DNA from 3 places in the Bacillus sp. PK6-025 genome. Region 2 is predicted to be linked to each of the others. Evidence: riboswitches for the same ligand, from Rfam matches in the RefSeq annotation. Region 2 holds a riboswitch; each other region holds the start of a gene.
The links. Region 2 has a riboswitch for thiamine pyrophosphate ahead of thiC (phosphomethylpyrimidine synthase ThiC). Riboswitches for the same ligand answer to the same signal wherever they lie in the genome.
Positions count from the first base shown of each region.

Region 1: it holds a riboswitch for thiamine pyrophosphate, as region 2 does, so the genes downstream of both, tenA (thiaminase II) here and thiC (phosphomethylpyrimidine synthase ThiC) in region 2, are expected to answer to the same signal.
Region 3: it holds a riboswitch for thiamine pyrophosphate, as region 2 does, so the genes downstream of both, tenA (thiaminase II) here and thiC (phosphomethylpyrimidine synthase ThiC) in region 2, are expected to answer to the same signal.

Region 1 covers NZ_CP096509.1:1,299,672-1,303,906, reverse strand. Annotated here, with positions in the region: gene thiO (glycine oxidase ThiO) at 1-962, opposite strand, end outside; gene tenI (thiazole tautomerase TenI) at 946-1,557, opposite strand; gene tenA (thiaminase II) at 1,532-2,233, opposite strand; TPP riboswitch at 2,317-2,425, opposite strand; gene M1D67_RS06550 (monovalent cation:proton antiporter family protein) at 2,485-4,235, opposite strand, start outside.
Region 2 covers NZ_CP096509.1:961,327-965,561, reverse strand. Annotated here, with positions in the region: gene M1D67_RS04870 (ABC transporter ATP-binding protein) at 1-307, opposite strand, end outside; gene thiC (phosphomethylpyrimidine synthase ThiC) at 509-2,284, opposite strand; TPP riboswitch at 2,433-2,541, opposite strand; gene aroD (type I 3-dehydroquinate dehydratase) at 2,648-3,412, opposite strand; gene M1D67_RS04855 (TetR/AcrR family transcriptional regulator) at 3,539-4,108, opposite strand; gene M1D67_RS04850 (HXXEE domain-containing protein) at 4,218-4,235, shown strand, end outside.
Region 3 covers NZ_CP096509.1:4,191,024-4,195,258, forward strand. Annotated here, with positions in the region: gene M1D67_RS21400 (ABC transporter ATP-binding protein) at 1-1,254, opposite strand, end outside; gene M1D67_RS21405 (ECF transporter S component) at 1,229-1,828, opposite strand; gene tenA (thiaminase II) at 1,825-2,511, opposite strand; TPP riboswitch at 2,625-2,729, opposite strand; gene M1D67_RS21415 (hypothetical protein) at 2,934-3,092, shown strand; gene aceA (isocitrate lyase) at 3,143-4,235, opposite strand, start outside.

The DNA of each region.
Region 1 (4,235 bases), 340 kb from region 2:
ATCCGGTCATTTTCAGGGTGTCTGCCGATATATGGATTGCCATCCCCTGTTTCCGGGCGCAATCCGGCCCAGCATTGGTCGATGTTCATGGATTCAATGTCAGGGAGCATCGACTTGGCCTTTCGGATCAACTCCTCGATTCCGCCAAGTTCCGGCTGTTCATTCCAATCCCCGGGCTTCATTGTCGCGCCGACGACAAGCTTTCCGCTATGGCGCGGAACGATGTAGCAATGATCATGGTAAAGCGTCCTCGTCAAAGGGATGCCGTCATTCCACACAGACAGGCACTCCCCTTTGACAGGATAAAAGCTTTTGTCTATGCCGATCTGTTTAAAGAAAGCACCGCTCCACACACCGCTTGCAATGACAACGTGCTCCGCCTCCGCGGTGCATGAAGCAGCAGTGACGCGGACGGCCCCCGCTTCAGATTCGATCGATAAAACGGGGGTAAACTCGAAGACCTCGGCACCGAGAATCCGGGCCCCCCTGGCAAATGCCCTGCACACTGCGGCCGGTTCGACATGGATGTCGTCCCGAATGAAATTAGCGCCGAGAATCCCTTTTCCGGCATGCGGTTCCAGCTCATATACTTCAGCGGCTTCAAGCCATTCCACTGAATCCAGTGCAGCCATTTGCATCAGGTGTTCGCGGTCGCTTTCTGAAAATGCCAGCTTTAATATCCCTCCGTCATGCTTTCTGATATCGATGCCGCTTAAGTCTTTCAATTCGCCCGTCAGCCGCTGATAGGCTTTTTGGCTGGCTCTGGCAAATTCGAAAAAGGTACCGGGTTTATCGCATTCCGCATGGGCGCCGAGCATGCCCGCCGCCGCGCTCGTCGCTTTTTTGCCGACTTCTCCGCTTTCAAACACGGCCGTTTTTTTCCCCGCTTTCGCAAGATGGTAAGCGATGGATGTCCCGATGATGCCTCCGCCGATCACGATCGTATCATAGCGCTTTCTCATATGAATCTCCCTTCGCGAGACAGGCAAGCCGCGCGGCCGCCTCATCCGGTCTGTCATGAGAAAAGATCCCCGACATCACGGCGATGCCGTCTGCCATTTTGACTTCCGCCAGTCGTTGTTCGGTAATACCCCCGATCGCAATGACCGGAATGCGGACAGCCGCCTTCACTTCAGCCAGACTGAGAGCTCCTCTTCCTTTCCGGCCCTTTTTACAGTCCGTTTCAAAAATGTGGCCGAACAGCACGTAATCTGCACCTTCAGTTTCAGCCTGAACCGCTTCTTCTGGCGAATGGACGGACTTTCCGATTTTCAAATGCGGAAAACGGCTCCTCACACTTTTGACGGAAAAGCCGTGTGAAGGCAGCTGAACCCGGTGAATGTGATGAAACAAAGCGATATCAACCCTGTCGTTGATGATCAGTTTCCGCTTATCAACCCCTTCTTCGGCAAGGCAGTCGATTAAACTTGATATTTCACTTACTTTTTTTGATCTTTCCCTGATATGGATAAAGTCAACGGCATTTTGAATCGAGATGATTTTTGCAGCAAGCTCTTCCACAGAGTGCTTGTCATCGGTGATCGCGTGCAGATGCAAGCTGATCCACCCCGCTTTTTGACCAGCTTTCTTTTTGGTAGGCCATATCCCAGAAGCTGTATTCGTAGAAGCTGGAGATGACGAAGTTCTCCTTCATCTTCGCGCGCGTTTTCTCATCGGCGTTTTCAGCCAGCTCATCGAAGCGGTTGATCTGTTCTGTCACAAGTTCTTTAAACCAGTCGCCTCCGTATGTCGCGATCCATTCCTGATAAATCGCGCTGTCAGGCCTGCACGTTTTTAACGTCTCACCGACGTCATAATAGAGCCAATAGCAAGGAAGCAAAGCGGCCAGTATTTCCGCAAAACTGCCGCTCACGACAGAACGGTACATATGCGATGTGTACGCATACGCTGTCGGCGACGGCTGAAACGACTCCAATTCTTCCTTTGTGATTCCCAATAGATCGGTGAATTTCCTATGGAGCGACATCTCGGCTTCATATGTGCCTTTCGCGTGTTCAGCCATCCGGCTTGTCGTATATAAATCGCGAGCATATGCCGCACCAAAGGATTGGACTTTGGCAAAGTGGGTCAAATAGTAGGAATCCTGCATGACATAGTATTTAAATCGATCAACCGGAAGTGTGCCGTCTCCAATCCCTTGAATAAACGGATGGACAAAACTGCCTTCCCACCATTTTGCAGCGCTGTTTCGGCATTCTTCTGAAAACTTCATTTCGAGGCTCCTCCTTCGATTCTGAACATAAAAAAACCACTTTCCCGCAAGGAAAGTGGTTTGGAATTTGCATAAATACATACTCAAATACCGTGCCACTTCCCTACGCAGGTTTGAACCTGTTCAGGTTATGAGGGTCTAAAAGTCACACTTTTATCTCAGCCCTTATCAAGGACTCCCCTAGTGGAAAACATTTCTTGTTCATTCAGTTTATACTTTTATCTTATCACGAATTGCAAAATGGTCAAGCATCAGTCTCCAAGCGTTTTTCTCAATTCCGCAATATATTCGCGCGAACCGGTGGCGATCAGCCTGTCACCCAATTGCAGCCTTGTATCCCCGTGGGGCACGATGCTGTCCACCCCGCGGAAAATTCGGACGAAGATAACATCTCCCGTAAACGGAAACTCCCTTAACAGAACACCGTCAAATCGCTCATTGCTCATATTGATCTGATACAGCGACGCATCCTGGTTCGTCAGGAGTTTCATAACGCCAGGCGCCTCGATAAGCGCGCGCAGCAGCGTTTTTGTAGAAAGCAGAATGGAGAATGTATCAATTCCGTTATCTTTCAGTCTGGATTCGGCGTCTGGAGAATCTGCGCTGGCGATAATTCTCGCGACTTTCTGCTCCTTCGCAAAAAGCGCGATCCCTGTATTGCGCTCTTCGCTGCCAGTGGCCACGACGAGTATATCCGTTTGGAAAACGCCGAATGATTGAAGCGTCTCGTATTCATAATCAGGCAAAACTTCAACATCAAACACCGGGTCCGCCAGATTTTCTTCCTTTTTTTCCTGCCGGACATGCAGGATTCTGACGTGATAATCTTCCGGAGAAAGTTCGAGCGTGACCGGCAGCGTCATTTGATTTGCGCCGATAAAGGTGATCGTCTTTTTCTCTTTTTCGCTTTCCGTTTTCGGCATTAATTTTTTAAAGCCGGTCGGTGTGATGATGCATGTAATGACAGCGACCAGAATCAGCGCGCCGGACATCTGCGCGTCAATGACACCGATGCGCTCGCCGATCGTTGTCGCCGCGATCACCAAAGAAAGCGTGGAAGTCAGGAGAAAACCGGAAGCCAGCACGGTTTTCATGTCATACCACTTTTTCAAAAACAGCACCGGAACGACTTTGCTGATTAACAGAGCCACAAACAGAAGCGGGATCATCACTAAAATTTTCGGATTGCCAAACAGCGACCAAATGTCCAATTTGACGCCTGTCATCACAAAGAAGATCGGGATGAGGAATCCGTAGCCGAATGAATCGAGCTGCTGAACGAGCTCCTTGTTCGGCGAAAGCAGCGAAACAAGCACCCCGGCCAAAAACGCGCCAAGTATGTTTTCTGCACCGAGCGACTCGGACAGCGCCACAAGTACGATGATCAGCGTAAATATCGCCCTTGTGCCGATCTGGATCGTTCCTTTTGACAGCACTTCGACAAAAGGCCGCTTTTTAAATATCCTTCCGAACAGGTATAAAACGACGCCGGCGGCAAATAAGATCATCAGCAGCCACATATTGCTGTTTTCGTCCCCGTAGATTGAGGCGAACACTGCAAGCAGAATCATCGTGACAAGATCCGCAATGACGGCGACAAGCAAAATAATCTGGCCGATATTCGTCTTCATGAGACGCTCTTCTTTCAGCGTCGGAACGACAACCCCGAGCGAAATTGTCGAAATGATCAGCGTCATTAAAAAGGCGTTGTCAATAAATCCTGCCATGACAAAGCTGTAAGAAAGGCCGAGCGATAAAATAAAGACGGCAATAAAGATGACCGAAGCCGTTTTAAATGTATTCGGCGCTTCCTTTCCGCTTGGAAGCAGCTGCTTTTTCTTTCCTTTTTCAAATGCGGAAAAATCGATTTCAAGCCCGCTTAAAAACATTAAAAAGATAAATCCGAGCATCGATAAAGTTTCGAGCCATGTATCGTGCTGGGCGACCAGATCGAACCCGCTTTTTCCGATAATAAGACCCATGATAATTTCAGCGACAACCA
Region 2 (4,235 bases):
TCAGGCTTAAATCAGCGGCGATATTTTGCTCGACCGTCAGCCATGGAAAAAGCCGATGCTCCTGAAAGATGAAACCTTGCTGAATCCCCGGGCCCTTGATTTCTCTTCCGTTCATGCTGATTCGCCCTTCATAATTCCCGTCAAGACCGGCAGCGATTTTTAAGAGCGTGCTTTTCCCGCATCCGCTTGGACCGATGACAGTCAGAAATTCGCCGTTTTCGACCGTCAGTTTCACGTCTTGAAGCACGCTTGTTTTAAGGCTGCCGTTTCCAAATGCTTTTTCATTTACACGAATTGATAAAGACATCTTGTTCCCCTTTCTTTTCTAAACTGAAAATAAAAAACTCTTATCCCAATTGAGATAAGAGCCTTCGGTTGACCGATCAGCGCTGATGGAATTTTCCGAAATATTAAACAACATACTAATTCATATTATTCCGACCTGTCAACCCCATATTATAAAAAAACAGATGAAAGGTTCCCCTTTCATCTGCAGTATTGCCCGTTTTTAACTGTAAATGCTGCCGCCTGCTTTTTTAAATTCCTTCGCCTTCTCTTCCAATCCTTTTTGAATAGCCTTTTGTTCATCAAGGCCGTTTTCCTTGGCATAGTCGCGAATATCCTGGGAAATTCTCATACTGCAAAATTTAGGCCCGCACATTGAACAAAAGTGTGCCGTTTTGGCGCCTTCCGCCGGAAGGGTTTCATCATGGTATTCAAGCGCTCTTTCCGGATCGAGCGACAAATTGAACTGGTCCCGCCAGCGGAATTCAAAGCGCGCCTTGGAAAGCGCGTCATCGCGGATTTGCGCGCCGGGGTGCCCTTTGGCAAGGTCAGCCGCATGGGCCGCGATTTTGTATGTTATGACGCCTTCGCGGACATCGTCTTTGTTCGGCAGTCCCAAATGCTCCTTCGGCGTCACATAGCAAAGCATGGCCGTGCCGTACCAGCCGATCATCGCCGCTCCGATTGCCGATGTAATATGATCGTAGCCCGGTGCAATATCGGTCGTCAGCGGGCCGAGCGTGTAAAACGGCGCCTCTTTGCAAATTTCCATCTGCTTGTCGACATTCTCTTTAATTTTATGCATCGGCACGTGTCCCGGTCCTTCGATCATCACTTGAACATCATGCTTCCAGGCGATTTCCGTCAGCTCGCCGAGCGTCTCCAATTCGGCAAATTGGGCCTCATCATTCGCATCCGCAATCGAGCCGGGCCGAAGGCCGTCCCCGAGCGAAAATGCGATATCGTATGTTTTCATAATCTCGCAAATCTCTTCAAAATGCGTGTACAGAAAGCTTTCCTCATGATGAGCCAAACACCATTGCGCCATAATTGCCCCGCCGCGGGATACGATTCCAGTGACGCGCTTTGCCGTCAGCGGCACATACCGAAGAAGGACGCCGGCATGAATCGTAAAATAATCAACGCCTTGCTCAGCCTGCTCGATTAATGTATCGCGGTAAATCTCCCAAGTGAGATCTTCCGCGACGCCGTTTACTTTTTCAAGCGCCTGATAAATTGGCACAGTCCCTACAGGAACTGGACAATTGCGGATGATCCACTCCCTCGTTGTATGAATATCTTTACCTGTGGACAAGTCCATCATCGTATCAGCGCCCCAGCGGATGGCCCATGTCATTTTTTCTACTTCTTCTTCAATCGAAGAGGTGACAGCGGAATTGCCGATGTTGGCATTGATTTTCACGTGGAAGTTGCGGCCGATAATCATCGGTTCGCTTTCCGGATGGTTGATATTTGACGGAATAATCGCCCGTCCGCTTGCCACTTCATCACGAACAAATTCGGGAGATACATGCTCTCGGATCGCGATAAATTCCATCTCGGGCGTAATGATCCCCTTTCTTGCGTAATGCAGCTGGGTGACATTTTGACTTTTTTTCGCGCGCAGCGGTTTTCGTTTCAACCCTGGATAGCTGTTGCTCGCTTTCTCTTTGCTTTTATAGCCGTTATCCTCCGGTCTGATTTCTCTGCCTTCATATTCTTCGGTATCGCCGCGCTCCCTGATCCAGGTCGCCCGCAAAGGTTTCAGCCCCTTAAGAATATCAACCTCTGCATTCGCGTCCGTATAGGGACCGCTCGTGTCGTAGACGCGGACAGGCTGATTTTCTTCGGCGCCAAATGAACCCGTCGTCGGACTTAGCGAAATTTCTCTCATCGGCACTTGAATGTCAGGTCGCGCCCCTTCGACATACACTTTGCGGCTCCCTGAAAAACTTGACATAATCGAGATGTTTTTTTGCTGTACTGACTCCTGTTTCATGTAAAAATCCTTCCCCTCTAAAAAATTGATCAGGACGAAACTCCGGAACAGCACCAGCACAAAAAAACCAGGCTCATATGATGAACCTGGTTTTACAGTCAGTAAAATCACTGGAAGACAGACGGACCATACCCATTCCCCATCTTCTCCCGAATCCTTTTTACTTCCCCACGCTGGTACGAACCAGATCAGGTCCAAAGGGTTAAGAAACACATGTTTCTCTCTCAGCCCGCAGTCGGGCACCCCTAGTAAAGCTATTCAATTCATTTTTTATCGTAACACACCGATTTGGCAAGTGAAAAGGATGGAAAAATATATGAATCTTTTTCACTATAAAAGGGATCAGAGCGGCGCACCCAATGATTATAAATTGCGATGAAGCACATCAAGTATATGTTTCAAATCCGTCGCCTCAATTTGGCCAGGTGCGGATGCTTTTTTCGCTGCGCCGAACGTCACGGCCGAGCCAAATACCTCTCCGGCGAGCCGGCTGATCAAGCCTTTTCCGGCCATCGACATCGTGATAATCGGCCGCTTCGCATACCGCTCATGCATCATATGAGTCGCCTCAAGCAACACCAGCACATCTGCCGGTGTTTCAGGCATCACCGCGATCTTAGGGAAATCGGCGCCAAGATCCTGGGCTTTTCGGAGACGGGAAACGATCTCTTCCGCTCTCGGCGTCTTCCCGAAATCGTGGTTGGATATAATGACAAAGACATGCTGCATATGAGCCGCTTGAACCAGTTTTTCCACATGATGCTCTTCATTGAACAGCTCGACATCAATCACATCTGCCAGCCCTGTTTTGACTACGGCATGATTCAAGGAAAAGTAAAATTCCTTACTGACTTCTTTTTCGCCGCCTTCCTCCGCGCTACGAAATGTAAATATCAACGGGATATCCTTTAAGATCTCCCGGATGTCAGCCAATACCTTTTTCACTTTGTCAACGTCTTCGACATCCTCAAAAAAATCCGCCCGCCATTCGGCAAGATCCGGATTAATCGATAGAAGAAAAGCAGCTTCTTCTTTCAATTGTTCATGCGTTTTTCCGATGAGCGGCACGCAAATTTTCGGGGCTCCTTCTCCGATAGCCACCCCTCTGATCTTCACCGTATTCAACAACGGCCTCACTCCTGTTCTCTATATTACAAGGGTCTTTGCATTAACGGTACCGAAGATTGGCCGTAAGCACAAGCAGAAATTAAGAAAGAAGGCTAAACGCTTAAAGCACTCATATACCAACAGAGATCACCTTTCGATAGCTTGCTTGTTTAAAAATGAATCTACTATTCCTTGCAGAATATGACTCATTTCTTCAGGAGTTTCCTTCCGGCCTCTCTCAAACCATTTTGAAAGGATGTTCCAAAAGCCCCCTGCGCTGAATGAAAGCCCGTACTCCAAGTCGATTTTGCTTTTAAAATGAAAGGTTTCTTCTTTAAATTTTTTATGAAGATCCGGTAGAAGTTCATTATATTTCTCAACAATCAAATAAAACAAATGGTTCTGATGAAGGGCTTGTAAAAAATCGGCATGTCGGCTCCAAAAGTTGAAGTATGCATGTCCAAGACTGGATAAGTCAATATGTTTTTCCTGAACAATGTAATTGGAATACTCACTGCAAAGCTGCTCAAAATAGCGGTCTAATATATCTTTTTTTGAATGGAAATGCCGATAAAATGTTCTTCTGTCAAGCTGCGCTTTTTCCGCTATCTCTGTAATGGTGATGTCTGAAAAGCTTTTTTCCTTCATAAGCTCCAACAATGATAGCGTCAGCCAGCTTTTAGATTGCTGAGCTGTTTTTGAGGGCATTTGCTTCATATTCTCTCTCCTGTCGCACTTTTTATGGCAATGTAGCACTTTTCGTTGGCTCATTGACTTTGTTCTCTATGAAATGTCACAATTGTGGCACATAAGAGGGGGAATGTAAATGGAAAACATGCAATTT
Region 3 (4,235 bases), 1.2 Mb from region 2:
CTGCCCGAGGCTTAATGTAAAGGGGTGCGCTTTTTGATGAGCGTCAAGTCCGAATTCCCGCAGCAATTCAGCCGTTTTCTTTTCGACCCGGTCCTCCGGCCATCCCCGCTGCCTCGCCCCGAACGCGATCTCGTCAAACACCGTGTCCCGAATAAATTGAAGCTCGGGATTTTGAAAGACAAAGCCGGCCTTCTCATAGAGCGTCCGGTCGGACCATTTCTTCAGCTCCCGATCCTCAAGATAAAGGCGCCCTTTTTTGACGGCTTCAAGCCTGATCAGACTTTTTAAAAACGTACTCTTTCCGCTCCCGTTCTCGCCGATGACCGAAATCCATTCTCCCCTTGGAATCTCAAGGGTGATGCCGTCGGCAACGATCTTTTTCCGATAGCCGATCGCCGCGTCGTCTGCGCGGATCAATATGTCTCTGTCAGCTGCAGGCCTGTTTTTCGCCTCCTCCTCTTTCATTTTCAATGTAGAAGAGAGCTTGACGGCGAGCGGATGATCATCTTGTGTGATGACATCTTCCCATACCGCAGGGTACAGTTTCGGCTGCCAGATGCCCGCCGCTTTCATCTCCGGCTGAAAATGTTTCACGATTTCTTCCGGCTTTCCGTCAGCGATGATCTGTCCCTTTCCATTGAAAAGAATGACGCGGTCCATCCACTCGATACAGCCGTCCAGCACGTGTTCGACGAACACCATCGTCTGTCCGCTTTTTCGTGAAACGTTACGAAGCAAGGCAAAGATGTCTTTCCGGCTGGCCGGGTCCAGCTGCGCCGTCGGCTCGTCAAAAAACAGCACTTCAGGCTCCAGAGCGAGCAGGCACGCTAATGCCAGTCTCTGCTTCATACCGCCTGACAAGGTTTCGATCGGCGTTTTCTTATCTATCTTTAATCCGACTTGCTCCATCAGCTCCGAGATGATGCCGTCCATATCTTTTGGGGAGACGGACCGGTTTTCTAGGCTAAAAGCGATTTCCTCATCAACATGAAGCATGCAGAACTGCGAATCCGGATCCTGAAACATAACGCCGGCGCTCTTTCTGCGATTGACCTCTCCGCTGACCTCAGCTTCGACATGTTCAGGAATGATGCCGGAAAGCACGGACAACAGTGTCGATTTGCCGCTTCCGCTCGGACCGAGTATCAGCACTTTCTCTCCCTGCCCAATCGACAGCGAGACCCGGTCTAGGACTGTTTCAGGACGATGATAAAAACGGACGGAAAGGTTACTGCATCCGAGAAATGAACGCATCGGCATCATCCTTCTTCCGCTGTTCCTTCATGATCTCATACTGATTCAGGACTCCCGTTTTCGCAAGCGCTTCGACAACGGCTTTTGCCAGCCAGCCGCCGAGTACAATGCCGCTGATGATTTGGATGATAAGCGTCATGATCAGCGTTTGCGTCGTATAGTAGGCAAAACCGTTCGCCATCAGGCTGTATGTCATGCTTCCGACCGCGGCAAGCGCACCGGAAAGCATAAGGGTAAACAAGTTGTAACGCTTATAGCGAAAGATCGCAAACGCGATTTCCGCACCGGCTCCCTGGAACACACCGATTAATAATGCTGACAGTCCAAAGTGGCTTCCGGTCAGCAGTTCGACCGCCGCAGCTGCCGTCTCGGCAATCAGCGCCGCACCCGGTTTACGGATGATATAAGCGACAATCGGGCTGGCGATCACCCAAATGCCGAACATAAAGTTCGCTCCGACAGGCCCGACAATAGCTGAAACAGGGATCCACAAGGTGGACCATCCTAAGTAAATGACGCCGCATGCAACGGACAAGATCACTGCCATCACGACTTCTTTCATGTTCCAATTCATCGTCTCACCGCCTCCATTTCCACAGGCCAATCTTCAACTGTATAAGCCATCTCCCAAAAGCCGTATTCAAGCTGACAGCTTTGCAAAAAAAGCTCCTTCATTTTTTCTTTTTCAGCCTTGCCCGCTGTTTCGGCCCATTCATCCAGGCGGGCGCAAAACTTCGTCGTGATTGAATCGGTTCTGTCTCCGTAAAAACAGATCCAGTCATAAAATGGATGCGACGGGTCAGGCTGAACGTCCATCATCAGTTTTTTTCCGATCTCCCAATATGTCCACGGACAAGGCAGCAAGACGGCTAATATCTCTCCCAGCGTGCCTTCGTGCGCCGTCGTCAGCATATGGTGGATATAATGATGGGCAGAAGGCGCAAGCGGATAGCCCTGCAGAGATTCATACTCCACCCCCGCGGCCCGGCACAGGTTGTTGTGCGGGTGCACTTCGCTGTTTAATACAAATGAAATCTGCTCATGAAACATCTCCATGTCTTTCCGGTTTTGACACTTGGAAATTGCAATTCCGTAGATTTGAATAAAAGCGTTCAAATACTCGTAATCTTGCTTCACATAATGAATAAGCTGCTCCTTTTTCAGCTTGCCGGACGCCAGTCCCAATACAAACGGATGCTCAAAAATGGCTTCAAAAATAGGGTCTGCCTCGCGGCGAAGTTCTGCAGAAAAACTCATGTAGATAGCCTCCTCAGCAATCGGTTTTATAAGGAAGGCACAGGGGGAGCGAGCCGCTTTTTACGCAAAAAAGCCGCCCCAAAATGGAGCGGCCTTTGTATGATGAAATCATAAAGACACCGGCTCCACTTCCCTACGCTAGTATGAACTAGATCAGGTTCAAAGGGTCCAAGATCGCTTCTTGTCTCAGCCGGCTTACGGCTCCCCTAGTGGACTTCCTATTACATTAACTTTTACTCTACACATCAATGATTATGATGTCAACCTGAGTTTTTCAGTTTTATTCTTGTATAGAACCGCCGGGTTTCATACAGAAGATGCAGCGGGTAAAAATATTTATGGAAAAATGTTAATTTTCTGAAACCTTTTGCAGGCTTGTTCGTCTAATATAGTGAAGACAAAAAAATTTGGAGGGGATATTTATGATGATGTTTATCTTGATTTTGACAATGGCTGTGTATTTGTTCTATTCTTTCAGCAAAGACAACCGGCCGGCCAAAAGAAACAACAAAAATCATCAGACACTGACTGTTATTAGGGAAAACCCTTTTACCGCCCCTTCCAATGATGTCAATTGCTAACTTGATAGACAACAAGCAAGCCGCCCCATGACGGGCGGCTTTTTACGTTTTTAGGATTGAAATTGTTCCGCTTCAGTCGATCCCTTCAGTGCAGTGGTTGATGAAGTCCCGCCTGTCACAACCTGGGCGACTTCATCAAAGTAGCTCGTTCCGACTTCGCGCTGATGCCTTGTCGCCGTATAGCCGTGGACTTCGCTGGCAAACTCGGCCTGCTGCAGATCAGAATACGCCGCCATTCCGCGGTGCTTATATTGGCGGGCCAATTCAAACATGCCGTGGTTTAAGGCGTGGAAGCCTGCCAGTGTGACAAATTGAAATTTATAGCCCATTTCACTGAGCTGTTTCTGGAAGTTCAAGATGGTGTTGTCATCCAGTTTGGCCTTCCAGTTGAACGAAGGGGAGCAGTTGTAGGCGAGCAGTTTGCCCGGGAATTTTTCATGGATCGCCTGTGCAAACCGGCGGGCTTCTTCAATATTCGGCTCAGACGTTTCACACCAGATCAAATCGGCATACGGCGCATACGCCAAACCTCTCGCAATCGCCTGATCAAGACCCGGCTTTGTTTTGAAGAACCCTTCCGCTGTTCGCTCTCCCGTCAAAAACGGCGCATCATATGAATCGACGTCGCTTGTGATCAGGTCGGCCGCATTCGCGTCCGTACGGGCAATAAGAATGGTCGGGACTCCCATCACGTCTGCGGCGAGGCGCGCGGCAATCAAATTACGCACCGCCGTTTGCGTCGGAAGCAGCACTTTCCCGCCCAAATGCCCGCACTTTTTCTCAGACGACAACTGGTCTTCAAAGTGAACTCCCGCGGCGCCGGCTTCAATCATACCTTTCATCAGCTCGAACACATTCAGCTGTCCGCCGAAGCCCGCTTCAGCGTCGGCCACAATCGGAGCAAACCAATCGATGTCTTCTTTTCCTTCCATATGGTGAATTTGATCGGCGCGCTGCAGCGTACGGTTGATTTTTTTGACGACTTCCGGCACGCTGTTTGCCGGATAAAGGCTTTGGTCAGGATACATGCTCCCTGACAAATTGGCATCGGCCGCCACCTGCCAACCGCTTAAATAAATCGCTTTCAATCCGGCTTTTACTTGCTGCATGGCTTGATTTCCGGTCAAAGCGCCCAGCGCCGGC